DNA from 3 places in the Kitasatospora sp. NPDC004723 genome. Region 1 is predicted to be linked to each of the others. Evidence: riboswitches for the same ligand, from Rfam matches in the RefSeq annotation. Region 1 holds a riboswitch; each other region holds the start of a gene.
The links. Region 1 has a riboswitch for cobalamin ahead of ABZW10_RS04025 (CoA-acylating methylmalonate-semialdehyde dehydrogenase). Riboswitches for the same ligand answer to the same signal wherever they lie in the genome.
Positions count from the first base shown of each region.

Region 1 (5,540 bases):
CGACGAAGGCGATGCGGTGGGTCACCAGCGCTCCAGGGGGGTGAGGTCGGCGAGGCCGAGTTCGCGGTCGCCCAGCGGGGCGAACCAGCTCTCCACGGTGGCGGTTTCGACGGCTTCCAGCGTGGCGGGGCTCCAGTGCGGCGCGCGGTCCTTGTCGATCACCTGGGCCCGGATCCCCTCGGCGAGGTCCGGTGCGCGGAGCGCGGCGCAGGAGGTGCGGTACTCCTGGTCGAGGACGGCCTCCAGCGGGCCGAGCGACCGGGCGCGGCGCAGGGCCGCCAGGGTCGCCTTCACCGCGGTGGGCGAGTTGGCGGTGATCCGGTCGGCGGCCTTCTTCGCCTCCGGCTCGCCGCTGTCGCCGAGCCGGGCGAGGATCTCCTCGACGGTGTCCGCCGCGTAGCAGTGGTCGATCCAGGCGCGCCGGCCCGCGAGCGGGGCGGGCGGAGCGGGTGCGACATGGCGGGTGAGGGCGTCGTGGACGGGCGCCCCGGCGAGGTCGTCGAGCAGGGCGGGCAGCCGCTCGGCGGGGACGAAGTGGTCGGCGAGGCCGCAGAGCAGGGCGTCACCGGCGCCGGCCGACCCCGCCGTGAGGGCCAGGTGGGTGCCGAGTTCGCCGGGCGCGAGGGCGAGCAGGTAGGTGCCGCCGACGTCGGGGACGAAGCCGATGCCGGCCTCCGGCATCGCGACCCGGGTGCTCTCGGTGACGATCCGGACGCTGCCGTGGGCGGAGACGCCGACCCCGCCGCCCATCACGATGCCGTTCATCATCGCCACGTAGGGCTTGGGGTAGCGGGCGATCCGGGCGTTGAGCCGGTACTCGTCGCGCCAGAAGTCCTCGACGGCTGCCGCGTCACCGCCGGTGGCGGCGCGGTGGATGGCGACGATGTCGCCCCCGGCGCAGAACGCCCGCTCGCCCGCACCGGTGATGACGACGGTGGCGACCCGGTCGTCGTGCTCCCACGCGTCCAGGGCGGCGGCGATCCGTCGCACCATGGCGTGGGTGAGGGCGTTGAGGGCTGACGGGCGGTTGAGGACGATCAGCCCGGCCCGCCCCTCGCGCCGGACCAGAACCTCGTCGGTGGTGCTGTCGCTCATCACGCGGCTCCGGTCAGGCCGCGGGCGACGATGACGCGCATGATCTCGTTGGTCCCTTCCAGGATCTGGTGCACCCGCAGGTCGCGGACGATCTTCTCGATGCCGTACTCCGCCAGGTAGCCGTAGCCGCCGTGGAGTTGGAGCGCCTGGTTGGCGACCTCGAAGCCGGTGTCGGTGGCGTGGCGCTTGGCCATCGCGCACAGCTGCGGCGCCCGGGCGTCCCCGCGGTCCAGGGCATCGGCGGCCCGCCGGACCAGGGCCCGGGCGGCCTCCAGTTCGGTGGCCATGTCGGCCAGCCGGAACTGGAGCGCCTGGGCATGGAGCAGTCGGGTGCCGAACGCCTCCCGCTCGGCGAGGAAGGCCACGGTCCGCTCCAGCGCGCTCTGGGCCCCGCCGAGCGAGCAGGCGGCGATGCCGAGCCGGCCGCCGTTGAGCCCGCTCATCGCGATCCGGAAGCCCTCCCCCTCCGCGCCGAGCAGCCGGTCGGCGGGCAGCCGCACCCCGTCCAGCAGCACCTGCCGGGTCGGCTGGGCGTTCCAGCCCATCTTCCGCTCGTTGCCGCCGAACGACAGCCCGGGGTCCTCCCGGTCCACCAGGAACGCCGAGATGCCCTGCGGTCCCGGGCCGCCGGTGCGGGCCATGACCAGGTAGACCTGGGAGGTTCCCGCGCCGGAGATGAACTGCTTGACGCCGTCCAGCACCCAGTTGTCGCCCTCGCGCACCGCGCGGGTGCTGAGCGCCGCCGCGTCGGATCCGGCATCCGGCTCGGTCAGGCAGTAGCTGGCCAGGTGCTCGGCCGAGCAGAGCGGGGGCAGCCGGCGCGAGCGCTGCCCGTCGGTGCCGTAGCGGTCGACCATCCAGACGACCATGTTGTGGATCGACAGGTAGGCCGCGATCGAGGGGCAGCCCGTGGCCAGCGCCTCGAAGGCCACCACCCCGTCCAGGCGGGTGAGTTCGGAACCCCCGGTGTCCTCGCGAGCGTAGACGCCGCCCAGACCGAGGTCCGCGGCCTTGCGCAGCACGTCCACCGGGAAGTGCTTGGCCTGGTCCCACTCCACCGCGTGCGGGGCGAGGTGCTCGTCGGCGAAGGCCCGGACGGCCCGGGCGACGGCTCGCTGTTCGTCGGTGAGATCGTGCACGGCGCTCAGCCCATCGTCGGGATGGTGAAGCTGGCGCCCTCCTTGACCCCGGAGGGCCAGCGCGAGGTCACCGTGCGGGTGCGGGTGTAGAAGCGGATCGAGTCCGGGCCGTGCTGGTTGAGGTCGCCGAACCCGGAGCGCTTCCAGCCGCCGAAGGTGTGGTAGGCGACCGGCACCGGGATGGGGACGTTGACGCCGACCATGCCGGTGTTCACCCGGCGGGTGAAGTCGCGCGCGGTGTCGCCGTCCCGGGTGAAGATGGCCACGCCGTTGCCGAACTCGTGCTCGCTGGGCAGGCGCAGCGCCTCCTCGTAGTCGGCGGCCCGGACGACCGTGAGCACGGGCCCGAAGATCTCCTCCCGGTAGATCCGCATGCCCGGTGTGACCCGGTCGAAGAGCGAGGCGCCGAGGAAGTAGCCGTCCTCGTGGCCCTCCAGCCGGAAGTCCCGTCCGTCGACGACGAGTTCGGCACCTTCCTGGACGCCGGCCTCCAGATAGCCGCGGACCCGATCCAGGGCATCGCGCCCGACCAGCGGTCCGAAGTCCGCCGCCGGGTCGTCGGATCGGCCGACCTTGAGCGCGCCGATCCGCTCCACCAGCTTGGCCACCAGCGCGTCGGCGGTCTCCTCCCCCACCGGCACCGCCACCGAGATGGCCATGCACCGCTCGCCCGCCGACCCGTAGCCGGCGCCGATCAGGGCGTCCGCGGCCTGGTCGAGGTCGGCGTCCGGCATGACGATCATGTGGTTCTTGGCGCCGCCGAAGCACTGCGCGCGCTTGCCGTGCGCGGCGGCCGTCGCGTAGACGTACTGCGCGACCGGGGTGGAGCCGACGAAACCGACCGCCTGGACGCGCGGGTCCTCCAGCAGGGTGTCCACGGCCTCCTTGTCACCGTTGACCACGTTGAGCACGCCCGGCGGCAGTCCCGCCTCCAGGAACAGCTCGGCGAGCCGCAGCGGCACCGAGGGGTCGCGCTCGGAGGGCTTGAGGACGAAGGCGTTGCCGCAGGCCAGCGCGGGCGCGGCCTTCCAGAGCGGGATCATCGCCGGGAAGTTGAACGGGGTGATGCCGGCAACGACGCCGAGCGGCTGGCGCATCGAGTACACGTCGATGCCGGTCCCGGCGTTGTCGGTGAACTCGCCCTTCAGCAGGTGCGGGATCCCGGCGGCGAACTCCACGACCTCCAGGCCGCGTTGGAGGTCGCCGTGGGCGTCGGCGACGGTCTTGCCGTGCTCTGCGGAGAGCAGCCGGGCGAGTTCGTCCTTCTCCCGCTCGACCAGCTGGAGGAAGCGCAGCAGCACCCGGGCGCGGCGCTGCGGGTTCCAGGCCGCCCAGGCGGGCTGGGCCTGCGCCGCGTCGGCGATCACGGCCTCGGCCTCGGCGCGGGACGCCAGCGGAACCCGGGCCTGGACGCGCCCGGTGTTGGGGTCGTACACGTCGCCGAAGCGACCGGAGGTGCCGGCGAGGGGCTTGCCGGCGAAGAAGTGGGTCAGTTCACGGACCATCACGAACCTGCTCTCGTCAGGGCGTCAGGAGGATCCGAGGGAGGGGCGCACGGCGGACGCCCGCACGGCGCCCGGGCGGGCGGGGGCGTGAGGGGCTGCCGGGCGCGGCGGGCCGTCAGGGTGACGGGCGTGCCGCAGCCGTCGCAGGATCACCAGGGTCGGGAAGAGCGCAGACCGGTGCCATGCGTGTTTGCTCCATCCTCGTGGACAACACGGAACACCCGCAGTCGGTATCCTGACTCCCGGATCAGTGCACGTCACCCGGCCTTCCCGGCTGGCTGCCAGTGGCTGGTACTGCGGCGACGCACTCCCCGGTCACAGTGGCGGGACCGTGCCGGAGTCACACCGGCTTCCCTGCACTGCGGGCCTTGTCCACGACCATATAGTTGGACGTCCTAGTAAGTCCAGAGCGCCACTCGCCCGTGAAACGCCCGACCCCTCCGCCGCCCGGCGCGCGGAGCAGGCACCCCCAAGTGACCGGTGCGCGTGCGCAGACCCCGGCGACCTGCCCCACCTCTGGCACCGAACCCACCGAGCGGTGCAGCGGCCCCGCAACGCGACCGCGCACGACGTTGTCCGGCAGGACGAGGGCGAGCACGGCCATCACCACGGCGTAGCCGAGGCCGGCCGCGACGACGGCGTTCCAGGTGCCTCAGACGCGGAGCCAGGCGCTTGCCGAGGATCACCGCGGCGACGCCGATCAGCACGCTGAGCGCGATCATCAGGAAGAACAGCGCGGTGCGCTTCCCGATGGTGTCCGGGTTGCCGACCGCCGGCGGCATCGCCGGGTACTTGAGGAACGGTTTCGACGGCTCCTGGGTCGCGCACCCCGGCCGGTCGTCCTGAGGCTCCTGCGGACGGCTCATCGCCCGCCCCGCTCACCGGCCGACGTGCAGGACGTTCTCGCGGCAGCACTCGGGGCTCGGCCCCTGATGGGGTACGGCAGGTCCACGGTCCCGCCGCCGGCGGTCGCGCTCAGCCCCGTCGAGCACGGCTCGGTGCACGGCACGGGCCAGCCGGGAACCCCACACGGAGCGCGGGCCGCCGAACGGGTCGGCCGCCGCGGGCGTGTCCGGTGTGCGGACGGCCACGCACACCGCGTCGGACGGCGTCCCGGAACAGTCGTACCCGGCCTCCAAAAGGGCTTGCACCTTGGCCTCGGTGGCCGTCGCGAGCAGGTTGACCAGACCGCCGTCGGTCACTGGGGCCGGCACCACCGCGAGGATGTTGATCGTTCCGGGAACGAACGCGCCCGGCGCGAACAGGACGGGCACCGACGCGGCGGGGTCAGCGGCCCACGTCGGGACCCCGATGCCGGTCGTCACCAGGGCAACGACGCCACCGTCCTCGCTCCACGTGCAGTCGTCGACCTCGGCGGCGGTCATCAGGCCGACGCCCGGCCCGCTCAGGCCTTCGGCCGCCGCGAGCTCCGCCAGGTGCCGATCGGGGTCCATGCGGGAGTAGCCGGACCTGACCTGGGCGTTCAGCACCCAAGCGCGCTCGCCGAGTCCCCCGCCCAGGACGGCACTGCTGACCATCCGCCACCCCGGGCCGGCCTCCCACACCAACTGGTGGCGGCACGAGCCGTCCTCCGTCCGGGCGCGCCGCAGGACGACGGGTGGCCGCTGCTCCGGCACGAAGCTGTCCGTGGTACTCACCTCTCGGCAATCGGGATCCGCCCAGCCCTCCCCCGGCTCTCGGGCGCGCGGTGGCTGCCGGCCGGGGCAGCCGGGGCGGCCGGGGATTCCAGCGGCCCGCAGCATCCGCAGCCGTTCCTCCCCCGCCCGTATCCGCGAACGTA
Region 1 covers NZ_JBEXJT010000002.1:215,569-221,108, reverse strand. Annotated here, with positions in the region: gene mmsB (3-hydroxyisobutyrate dehydrogenase) at 1-25, opposite strand, end outside; gene ABZW10_RS04035 (enoyl-CoA hydratase/isomerase family protein) at 22-1,095, opposite strand; gene ABZW10_RS04030 (acyl-CoA dehydrogenase family protein) at 1,095-2,243, opposite strand; gene ABZW10_RS04025 (CoA-acylating methylmalonate-semialdehyde dehydrogenase) at 2,240-3,739, opposite strand; cobalamin riboswitch at 3,947-4,118, opposite strand; partial or broken gene ABZW10_RS04020 (CbtA family protein) at 4,317-4,542, opposite strand; gene ABZW10_RS04015 (adenosylcobinamide amidohydrolase) at 4,618-5,397, opposite strand.

Region 2 (5,540 bases), on a different contig from region 1:
CTCGACGTGGCCGACGAGCAGGTCCGTCTCCCCGTGGTCGAGCACGGCCGCGGCGGTGTCCACCCAGAGCCAGGCGGCGTCCTCCGCGCCCAGCACATCGGCCGGGGAGACCCCCTCGTCCGAGCGCTCGGCCAGCCAGAGCAGCGCGTAGGGGCGCAGCACCGGCTCGTCGACGGCGGCCCGGACGGCCTGCTCGGCGGTCACGCCGGCCACCCGCAGCGCCTCGAAGGCCAGGCCGCGCACCAGGGCGTCCTCACCCTGCGCGGCCTCCAGCAGCTCGGCCACCGCCCGGTCGGCCGGGCGGGCGGCCAGCCAGGCCCGGTACTCGGCGCGGGCCGGGCCCGGCGAGTAGTCGGCGCAGGCGCTCAGCAGCGCCAGCGCGCTCTGCTCGATGTGGCCGGCGGCGGTCTGCGCGACGGTGCAGATCTCCTCCAGCTTGGCCCGCACCGCCCAGTGCCCGAGCGGGGAGAGCTCGGCCGCGTTGTCCCGGCGGACCAGCGCGCCGACGGCGGCCAGGCCGTCCAGCATCCAGTCCAGGACGGCGGCGACGTCGGCCGGCGAGGCCGGGGTGTCGATCTGCGGCTCGCGGCAGGTGCCGCGCACGGCGGAGACGGCGGAGGCCGCGTGCGGGACGGGCGAGAGGCCGAAGGTGCCCTCGCCGCCGCCGACCCGGCGCTCGTCCAGGCCGCGCCGCAGCAGTTCCAGCAGCTCGGCGTCGGCCACCGGGCCGTCCACCAGATGGAGGAAGGAGAGCAGCTGCGGCGCCTGGTCGACGGCCTGCCCGGCGAGCACCGCGAAGACGCCGCGCAGGGCGGCGGGCGGGACCGGGGCGAGCAGCGTCCAGGCGTCGAACAGCGCCGACCAGCCGCGGACCACCGCCTCGTCGTCGTGCTCCCAGGCGTGCAGGCGCCAGCCGGGGCCGGCGCCGCCGTCCCGGGCCTCGACCAGGCCGACCAGCAGGGCCTGGCCCCACGCCTTGGCAGCGGCGCCCACCGTCATGGCGAGCGCGCGGCCGGCGGCGCGGGCGTCGTCGGGCAGCAGTTCGCCGCGCTTGTCGACCTCGTCGAGATCGCCGGCCCAGCGGGCGATCCGGACGGCGTCGACCAGCATGCGGCGGGCCAGCGGAGCGAGTTCGGCGGGGGCGGGGAAGCCCTCCGGAACGGGGACCCGGCCACGGCCGGGTGCGGGGGCGGGGCCTCGTCGGCGGGGTACGCCCGGGGCCCCCGGCCTGGCGCCGGCGGTGCGGTGGGCCGTTCCGGGGAGACGGGTCACCGTCGCACCGGTACCGATCGTCGGCGGGAGCGGGGCATCACGGTCGCGCGGATTCCGAGACGTCACGTCGAGCAGTCTTCCCCTTGTACCGGCCATCTGTCACATCCGGTTGTCCGCGGGGGGCGGACGGGGGGCGCGGGGGCTCGACAAGATCGGGCAACAGAGGCCAAACCGGCTGGCTTGATCTATGTGGCGGGTTCATGCCACACGGAACGGGTGCGCCTCGGAATCCACCCGCGAGGGGGGGCGGAAGCGCGTCAGCAGAACGGCGTGAGCCAGCGGCGGAGGGTCTCGGCGTAACGGTCCGGGTCGGTGTTCCACAGCGCGGCGTGGTCGCCGCCGGGGAAGGCCTGGAGGTTGACCACGTCCGGGCGGCGGTGGGCGAGGCGCTCGGCCGCGGCGAACGGGGCCACCGGGTCGTCGGGGCCGTGCAGCACCAGGGTGGGCACCCGCAGGTCGGCACCCTCCGCCAGGCGGGCGAAGTCGGCCAGATCCACGCCGGTGCGGCCCTCGGCCGCGAGCGCGCCGAGTTCGGCCGCCGCGCCCCGGAAGCCGGCCCGGGCGGCGTCCCGGCGGGCGGTGGCCGGCCAGTCCAGCACCGGCGAGTCCAGGACGAGGCTGCTGATCGAGGGGGCGAGGTCCGAGCGGGCCGCGGTGTGCAGGACCATCGTGGCGCCGAGCGACCAGCCGTAGAGGACGACCCGGCCCGCGCCGGCGTCCAGGGCGGTGCGCACCGCCGCCTCGACGTCCCGCCACTCGGTCTCGCCGAAGTGGCCGAGGCCGTCCGGGGAGGCGGGCGCGCCGGCGTCGCCGCGGTAGGTGACGGCGAGCACGGGCAGGCCCAGGCGTCGCAGCTCGGACAGGACGGGCAGGGTCTGCGCGCGGTCGGCGCCGGGGCCGTGCACCAGGACCACCCAAGTGCCGCGCTTGCCGTCCAGCCGCCAGGCGGGCATCGCGCCGAGCTCGCCCTCGACGGCGGTCTCGGCGAACGGCAGGCCGAGCGCCTGCCCCGGGTCGCCGAGGTGGACCCGGGGGGTGAAGCGGACCTCGGTGCCGGGGGTGAGGGTGCCGCGGTCGGCGCGCACCAGGCGGCGGGTGACGCCCTGCCCGTCGCGGTGCAGGACCTCCTCGACGACCGCGTGGCCGTCCTCGCCCCACTCGACCGCCCAGCGGCCGGGACGCTCGCTCACGGGGGTGCGGGTGAAGGTGGCCTCGCCGGCGCCGAGACCGCGGACGAGCACCGGGCCGCTGCGGGCGCGGGCCTCCTCGGCCGGGCGGACCATCCGCTCGGACGCCCGGCGGCCGATCACCAGCACGGCGGCCCCGGTGCCGACGGCGGCGGCCGCCACGGTGGCCGCGATTCCCCAACGCATACTCGCTCCCCGGTGCTCGGTGTCTGGCTCGGTGGTCGTGTCTGGCTCGGTGGTCCGGCTCGGCGTCCGGTCCGCTGTCCGGACCGCTGCCCGGACCCACCCCTCAGTCCACCCGCGCGGGCGCAGGGAAGCCAGTAGGACACGGCCGTACGGGTTGTTCCGGGAGGAAAATCACACTGGCATGACGGGGGCGCCCGAGGTGTGACCAACACCCGCCGCGACCTCGGTTGACTCCCGGTTCGGGCCCGTGATGGGATCCTTCAGCCAATACGGAGGCATGCAGAGGAAGCCGGTGCGAGTCCGGCGCGGTCCCGCCACTGTCACCGGGGAGCACGACCGGAACACGCCACGGCGGGCCGTCAGAAGCCGCTGGAAGGCCCGGGGTGTGCGTTCGACCCGGAAGCCAGGAGACTCTCGCCCCCGGTTCGTCGATCCAGGGCGCGGACCCTGAGTGAGGACACGCACGCGATGCTGCGCCCTGCCGTGCGCCCGCTGTGCCGGGCCACCGTGTTCGGCGCCGGCGCCGTCGCCGGCTTCCTGGCCGACGCCCGCTTCGGCGACCCGCGCCGCGGCCACCCGGTGGCCGGCTTCGGTTCCGCCGCCGGCCGGCTGGAACGCCGGCTCTGGCGCGACCACCGCGCCGCCGGAGCCGCCTTCACCGCCGTCGCCGTGGGCACCGTCGCGGCCGGCGCGCTCGCCGCCGACCGGCTGCTGGCCCACCGTCCGCTCGGCCGGGCCGCCCTCGCCGCCGCCGCGACCTGGACGGTGCTCGGCGGCACCTCGCTGACCCGGGAGGCCCGCACCATCGGCCGTTCGCTGGCGGCCGGCGACCTGACGGCGGCCCGGGAGCGGCTGCCGCACCTGTGCGGGCGCGACCCGAGCGCGCTGGACGGGCCGCAGCTGGCCCGCGCGGTCGTCGAGTCGGTGGCCGAGAACACCGCCGACGCCGTGGTCAACGCCCTGGTCTGGGGCGGTCTCGCGGGCACCCCGGGCCTGCTGGCGTTCCGCGCGGTGAACACCCTGGACGCGATGGTCGGTCACCGCTCGCCCCGCTACGCCCGGTTCGGCTGGGCCTCGGCACGGCTGGACGACGTGGCCGGCTGGCCCGGCGCGCGGCTGACCGCGCTGCTGGCGGTGGCCGCCGCCCCCGAACCGCGCACCGCCTGGCGGGTCTGGCGGCGCGACGGCTCGGCGCACCCCAGCCCGAACGCCGGCCAGGCCGAGTCGGCCTTCGCCGGCGCGGTGGGCGTACGCCTCGGCGGCACGCTCCGGTACGGCGAGAGGGTCGAGCACCGTCCCGTGCTGGGCCGGGAGCTGCGCCCCGTCGGGGTGGACGACATCGAGCGGGCCTGCGTGCTCTCCCGACGGGTGGGCGCGCTGGCCCTGGGTACGACGGTCGCCGGGCACGTGCTGCTCCGGGCGGCCCTGGACGGGATGCGGAGGGGCAGGGCATGAGCAAGGCACTGCTGGTCGCCGGGACGACCTCGGACGCCGGCAAGAGCGTGGTCACCGCGGGCATCTGCCGCTGGCTGGCCCGGCAGGGAGTCGCGGTCGCGCCGTTCAAGGCGCAGAACATGTCGCTGAACTCCTTCGTCACCGCGGACGGCGCCGAGATCGGCCGCGCCCAGGCGATGCAGGCCCAGGCGGCCCGGGTCGAGCCGGAGGCGGCGATGAACCCGGTGCTGCTCAAGCCCGGCGCCGACGGCCGCAGCCAGGTGGTCCTGCTGGGCCGTCCGGTCGCCGAGGTCGGCGCGCTGGACTACCGCGAGCGCAAGCCGGTGCTGCTGGAACGCGCCCTGGAGTGCCTGGCGGACCTGCGCGCCCGCTTCGACGTGGTGGTCTGCGAGGGCGCGGGCTCGCCCGCCGAGATCAACCTGCGCGACCGCGACATCGCCAACATGGGCCTGGCCACCGCCGCCGGGCTGCCGGTCGTCGTGGTCGGCGACATCGACCGCGGCGGCGTGTTCGCCGCGATGTACGGGACGCTGGCGCTGCTGTCGGCGGAGGACCAGCGGCACGTGGCGGGCTGGTTCGTCAACAAGTTCCGCGGCGACGCGCGGCTGCTCGCCCCCGGGCTGGAGATGCTGCGCGAGCTGACCGGCCGTCCGGTGCTCGGCACCCTGCCGATGCTGCCGGACCTGTGGCTGGACGCCGAGGACTCGCTCGACCTGTCCACCGTCGTCGACCGGACCGCCGCGCGCGGCCCGCTCGGCGCGGACGTGCTGCGGGTGGCCGTGCTGCGCTTCCCCCGGCTGTCCAACTTCACCGACCTGGACGCGCTCGCCCAGGAGCCCGGCGTACTGGTCCGCTGGGCCACCCGGCCGGAGGAGCTGGCCGACGCCGACCTCGTCGTGCTGCCCGGCACCCGGTCCACCGTCGCCGACCTCGGCTGGCTGCGCGAGCGCGGCCTCGAACCGGTGCTCAAGGCGCGGGCGGCGGCCGGGCGGCCGCTGCTCGGCGTCTGCGGCGGCTACCAGATGCTGGCGCGCTCGATCGTGGACGAGGTCGAGTCGAAGGCGGGCGCGGTGGACGGCCTCGGGCTGCTGCCGACGCGGGTGCGGTTCGGCGCGGAGAAGGTGCTCGGCCGGCCGGTCGGCGAGGCGTACGGGGAGCGGGTCGAGGGCTACGAGATCCATCACGGCGTCGTCGCGGTGGACGGCGGGGAGCCGTTCATCTCCGATGGCCACGGACACGGCCTGGACGGCTGCCGGGTGGGCCAGGTGTGGGGAACCACCTGGCACGGCGCGCTGGAGAACGACGGCTTCCGGCGGGCGCTGCTGCGCGACGTCGCGCAGGCCGCCGGCCGGGCCTTCGTCCCCGCGCCGGACACCTCGTTCGCCGACGCGCGGGAGGCCCGGCTGGACCGGCTGGGCGAGCTGATCGAGGAGCACGCGG
Region 2 covers NZ_JBEXJT010000053.1:33,022-38,561, forward strand. Annotated here, with positions in the region: gene ABZW10_RS33310 (hypothetical protein) at 1-1,110, opposite strand, end outside; gene ABZW10_RS33315 (alpha/beta fold hydrolase) at 1,530-2,645, opposite strand; cobalamin riboswitch at 2,868-3,080, shown strand; gene ABZW10_RS33320 (cobalamin biosynthesis protein) at 3,114-4,100, shown strand; gene ABZW10_RS33325 (cobyric acid synthase) at 4,097-5,540, shown strand, end outside.
Region 2: linked by a shared signal. The riboswitch ahead of ABZW10_RS33320 (cobalamin biosynthesis protein) and the one ahead of ABZW10_RS04025 (CoA-acylating methylmalonate-semialdehyde dehydrogenase) in region 1 are both predicted to bind cobalamin.

Region 3 (5,540 bases), on a different contig from region 1:
CCTGCAGGACCTCGGCTACGACATCGCGCTCTACCCCGTCACCCTGCTGCGCCTGGCCATGGGCGCCATGGAGGACGGACTGCGCACCCTCGCCGCCGACGGCACCCAGGCCGCCCTGCTCCCCCGGATGCAGACCCGCTCCCGGCTCTACGAACTCCTCGGCTACGCCGACTACACGGCCTTCGACACGGCCGTCCTCGACGCCACCCTGCCGCCGGGCGCCTGACGGGCGGCAGCAGCACCCCCGAGCGCACCTCGACGTCATCGGCACCGGTACGGGCGACCCGGACCACGACGGCCGGGAGGGCGGGCACACCGGGCGCCCGCCCTCCCGGCTGTGCGTCAGCCGGCGAGTTCCTCGCGCAGGCGGCGGGCCGCGGTGACCAGGCTCTCCAGGGAGGCGCGGGCCTCGGTCCAGCCGCGGGTCTTCAGGCCGCAGTCGGGGTTGACCCAGAGCCGTTCGGCGGGGATCGCCGCCAGCCCGGCGCGCAGCAGCCGCTCGGCCTCCTCCGTGCTCGGCACGCGCGGGGAGTGGATGTCCCAGACGCCGGGGCCGACCTCGCGCGGGTAGCCGGCGGCGGCCAGTTCGCCGGCCACCTCCATGTGGGAGCGGGTGGCCTCCAGGGAGATGACGTCGGCGTCGAGGTCGTCGATCGCGGTCATGATCGCGCCGAACTCGGCGTAGCACATGTGGGTGTGGATCTGGGTGTCGGCGCGCACGCCCGAGGTGGCGAGCCGGAAGGCCTCGGTGGCCCACTCCAGGTAGGCCGGGCGGTCGGCGGTGCGCAGCGGCAGGGTCTCGCGCAGCGCGGGTTCGTCGACCTGGACGACGGCGGCGCCGGCGGCCTCCAGGTCGGTCACCTCGTCGCGCAGGGCCAGCGCCACCTGGCGGGCGGTGTCGGCGAGCGGCTGGTCGTCGCGGACGAAGGACCAGGCGAGCATGGTGACCGGGCCGGTGAGCATGCCCTTGACCGGGCGGTCGGTGAGGTCCTGGGCGTAGCGGTACCAGTCGACGGTCATCGGGTGCGGGCGGGAGATGTCGCCGGCGAGGACCGGGGGCCGCACGTAGCGGGTGCCGTAGGACTGCACCCAGCCGTGCCGGGTGGCGAGGTAGCCGGTGAGCTGTTCGGCGAAGTACTGGACCATGTCGTTGCGTTCGGGCTCGCCGTGCACGAGGACGTCCAGGCCCGCCTTCTCCTGGTAGGCGATCACCTCGCGGACCTCGGCCTCGATGCGCTCGCGGTAGGCGGCGGCCTCGATCCGCCCGGCGGTGAGGTCGGCGCGGGCGGCCCGCAGCTCGGCGGTCTGCGGGAAGGAGCCGATGGTGGTGGTCGGCAGCAGCGGCAGGCCGAGGCGGGCGTGCTGGGCCTCGGCGCGCCGCGGGTAGGCCTGGGTGCGGCGGGCGTCGGCCCCGGTGACGGCGGCGGTGCGGGCGCGCACGGCGGGGTCGCGGGTGATCGGTGAGGTGGCGCGGGAGGCCAGGTCGGCGCGGTTGGCCGCGAGTTCGGCGGTGATCGCGCCGGTGCCCTCGCGCAGGCCGCGGGCGAGCAGGGCGACCTCCTCGGCCTTCTGCCGGGCGAAGGCGAGCCAGCGGGCGATCTGCGGGTCGAGGTCGCGCTCGGCGGTCGCGTCGATCGGCACGTGCAGCAGGGAGCAGGACGGCGCCACGTCCACGTGGCCGGCCAGGCCGAGCAGGGTGGCCAGGGTGGCCAGCGACCGCTCCAGGTCGTTGATCCAGATGTTGCGGCCGTCGACGACACCGGCGACCAGGCGCTTGCCGGGCAGTCCGCCGACGGCCGCGAGCTCGTGCAGGTTGGCGGCGGCCGGTCCGGTGAAGTCCAGGGCCAGGCCCTCGACGGGGGCCTTGGCGAGCACCGGCAGGGCCTCGCCCAGGCGGTCGAAGTAGCTCGCGACCAGCAGCTTGGGCCGGTCGGTGAGGGCGCCGAGGTCGCGGTAGGCCCGGGCGGCGGCGTTCAGCTCGGCCGGGGTGCGGTCCTGGACGAGCGCCGGCTCGTCGAGCTGGACCCACTCGGCGCCGGCCGCGAACAGGTCCGCCAGCAGCTCGGCGTAGACCGGGAGCAGCCGGTCCAGCAGGGTGAGCGGCTGGAAGTCCCCGGCCACGCCGGGGGCGGGCTTGGCCAGCAGCAGGTAGCTGACCGGGCCGACCAGCACCGGGCGGGCCCGGTGGCCGGCCGCCAGGGCCTCGGCCAGTTCGGCGACCGGCTTGCCGGAGTTCGCGGTGAAGGCGGTGCCGGGGCCGAGTTCGGGCACCAGGTAGTGGTAGTTGGTGTCGAACCACTTGGTCATCTCCAGCGGCGCGGCCTCCTGGGTGCCGCGCGCCATGGCGAAGTAGCCGTCGAGCGGGTCGGCCTCGACGGCGGCCCGGTGGCGGGCGGGGATCGCGCCGACGGCGACGGTGGTGTCGAGCACGTGGTCGTAGAGCGAGAAGTCGCCGGTGGGGACCTCGTGGACGCCGGCCTCGGCGAGCCTGCGCCAGCTCTCCCGGCGCAGTCCGGCGGCGGCGGTGTGGAGGGCGTCGGCGGTGACCGTGCCCTTCCAGTAGCCCTCGATCGCCTTCTTGAGTTCCCGGTTACGGCCCTGCCTGGGGTAGCCGTGGACGGTGGCCGTGGTCGCCGCGGCCGCGGACTTCGTGGTCAAGGGACTCTCCTTCGCGAGCCTGTCTCCTGGACCCGGCGACGACACGGGGGCACGAAGGGGTGACGGACCGGACGGGCACCCGCGCCTGCGCACGGCTCCGCCTGGTCTGCACGCCGACCCGCCCACGAGGTCACCGGGATGGCCGCGCGCGATCGGTCGCGCACGGGCAGCGGGCAGGTCTTCGGACTCGCGGGCACGCCCGCCCTCGTCGAGGGCGGACACCTACTGGCCGTCGCTTCCCAGACCCGTCCCGGGTCCAGTGCGTATGACGGCGTTCGTTCCCACTCACCGCTGCGGGGCAGTCCCGGACTGGCCAGTCGAAAGGCGTCACCGGGTTCCCTCTTACGACGTCCTGTCTGGCGGACAGGACGAACCAGCTGCCCGGCCAGCCTAGAGGCTGGGTGGCCGCCCCGTCACCCGGATATCCCCGAACGTCCGTCCAGCGGTACCGTCGCGCCCCTGTGCTACGTCAAGCACGTTGTCGTAGCCTGCCGGGATGAGCGAACGCGTAGTGCCCGAACCCCAGCGGCGGCGCCGACGGCCCACCAAGCAGGGGGTGGTGCTCTCCCACGAGCTGATCGTCGGCACGGCCCTGCGGCTGATCGGGCAGCACGGAGCGGAGGCGCTGACCGTACGCCGGCTCGGCACCGCGCTGGGGGCCGATCCCAGCGCCGTCTACCGCTACTTCCACAGCGCGGACGACCTGCTGCTCGCCGTCGCGGACGAGCTGATCGGCCGCGCCCAGGAGGGCTGGCGGGCCACCGGGGACTGGCGGGCGGACCTGCGGGCGATCGGTCTGCGCATCCACGCCAGCTACCAGGCCCACCCGCAGGCCGCCCTGCTCGCCGCCCACCGCACCACCGGGCGCACCCACGAGATCGCCGCCGTCGAGGCGATCCTCGGCGTGCTGCGCACCGCGGGATTCCCCGACCCGGAGGCCGTGCGGATCTACCACGCGTTCGTCGACCAGAGCCTCGGCTTCGCCGCGCTGGACGCCGCCGCGCTCGCCCTGCCCGCCGCCGCGCAGACGGCGGACCTGAGGGTCTGGCAGGCCTCGTACGCGCGGGTCGACCCCGCGGCCAACCCGCACATCGCCGCCACCGCGCACCTGCTCGCCGCCGACATGCGGCGCAGCGGCTACCCGTTCGCACTGGACCTGCTGCTGGACGCCGTCGAGGCCCGGCTGGCGGCGCGCTGAGCGCGACCGCCGGCCGGGCGGGCGGGGGATACGGACGGCTGACGCTCGGGCGCCGGGCGGCCGGGCCGGGTCAGTCGGCCGCGTGGACCAACTCGCCGCCGACGTAGGTCCGCAGGACCCGGGCCCCGGCGATCCCGTCGGCCGGGCCGGTGAGGATGTCGCGGTCCAGCACGACCAGGTCGGCCCACCGGCCCGGGGCGAGCACCCCCGCGTCGTCGACGCCGTTCACATGCGCGGAGCCGGCCGTGTAGGCGGCGATCGCGGAGGCGAGGTCGAGCCGCTGCTCGGGCAGGAACACCCGGTCGTCGGTGGCGTCCGGCTCCCTCCGGTTGACGGCCACGTGCAGTCCGGCCAGCGGGTCCGGGCTGCTCACCGGCCAGTCGCTGCCCGCCGCCAGGGTGGCGCCCGCCCGCTGGAGCGCGCCGAACGGGTACTGCCACGCGGCGCGCTCCGGGCCGAGGAAGGGGATGGTCAGCTCGTCCATCTGCGGCTCGTGCGCCGCCCACAGCGGCTGGATGTTGGCGACGGCGCCGAGCCGGGCGAAACGCGGCACGTCGTCCGGGTGGACCACCTGGAGGTGCGCCAGGTGGTGCCGGGTGCCGCGCCGGCCGTTGGCGGTGCGGGCGGCCTCGACCGCGTCCAGCGCCTCGCGCACCGCCCGGTCGCCCAGCGCGTGGAAGTGCACCTGGAAGTCCAGTGCGTCCAGGTCGGTGACGTACCCGCGCAGGGCGAGCGGATCGACGAAGCTGAGGCCGGAGTTGGCGGTCGCGCAGCCGCAGCCGTCGAGGTAGGGGCTGGTCATGGCGGCGGTGAAGTTCTCCGCGATGCCGTCCTGCATGATCTTCACCGAGCCGGCCCGGAACCGTCCGTGCGCCAACGCGGCGCGCCGCTCGACGAGTTCGGGGATCTGCTCGGCGCCCCGGTCGCGGTCCCACCAGAGCGCTCCGGTCACCCGGGCGGTCAGCGCGCCCGAGCGCGCGGCGGCCAGGTAGGCGTCGGACGGGTCGGGCTGGCCGTTGAACTCCCCGAGCAGGGCGTCCTGCCAGCCGGTGACGCCGAGCGAGTGCAGCAGCCGCTGCGCGCGCAGCAGCCCGTCCAGCCGGTCGGCGGCGGTGGCCGGCGGCAGCAGCCGGGCCACCAGGGCGGTGGCGCCTTCCTGGAGGGTGCCGCTCGGGGTGCCGTCGGGCTCCCGCTCGATCCGTCCGTCGGCCGGGTCGGGGGTGTCGCGGTCCAGGCCGGCCAGCTCCAGGGCCCGGGTGTTGGCCCAGGCGCCGTGGTGGTCGCGGTTGGTCAGGTAGACCGGGCGGTCCGCGACGACGCTGTCGAGCAGTTGGCGGGACGGCAGGCCGCCGTCGAAGCTCTCCATCGACCAGCCGCTGCCGGTGATCCACTCCTGCTCGGGGTGGGCCTCGGCGTAGTCGCGGATCCGCGTCAGGTAGTCGGTGACGCCGACCGTGCCGGTGAGGTCGCAGGCGGCCAGCTCGGCGCCGCCGAAGACCGCGTGGACGTGCGCGTCCTGGAAGCCGGGAAGCAGCAGCTTTCCGGCGAGGTCGACGACTTCGGTCCCGGGACCGATCAGCTCGCGGACCTCATCGTGGCCCACGGCGGTGATCCGTCCACCGGTCACGGCCAGGCTGGTCGCCCGGGTCCGGGCGGCGTCGCCGGTGTGCACGGGGCCGCGGGT
Region 3 covers NZ_JBEXJT010000019.1:53,960-59,499, forward strand. Annotated here, with positions in the region: gene prpB (methylisocitrate lyase) at 1-226, shown strand, start outside; gene metE (5-methyltetrahydropteroyltriglutamate--homocysteine S-methyltransferase) at 343-2,658, opposite strand; cobalamin riboswitch at 2,813-3,051, opposite strand; gene ABZW10_RS19955 (TetR/AcrR family transcriptional regulator) at 3,155-3,856, shown strand; gene ABZW10_RS19960 (amidohydrolase) at 3,927-5,540, opposite strand, start outside.
Region 3: linked by a shared signal. The riboswitch ahead of metE (5-methyltetrahydropteroyltriglutamate--homocysteine S-methyltransferase) and the one ahead of ABZW10_RS04025 (CoA-acylating methylmalonate-semialdehyde dehydrogenase) in region 1 are both predicted to bind cobalamin.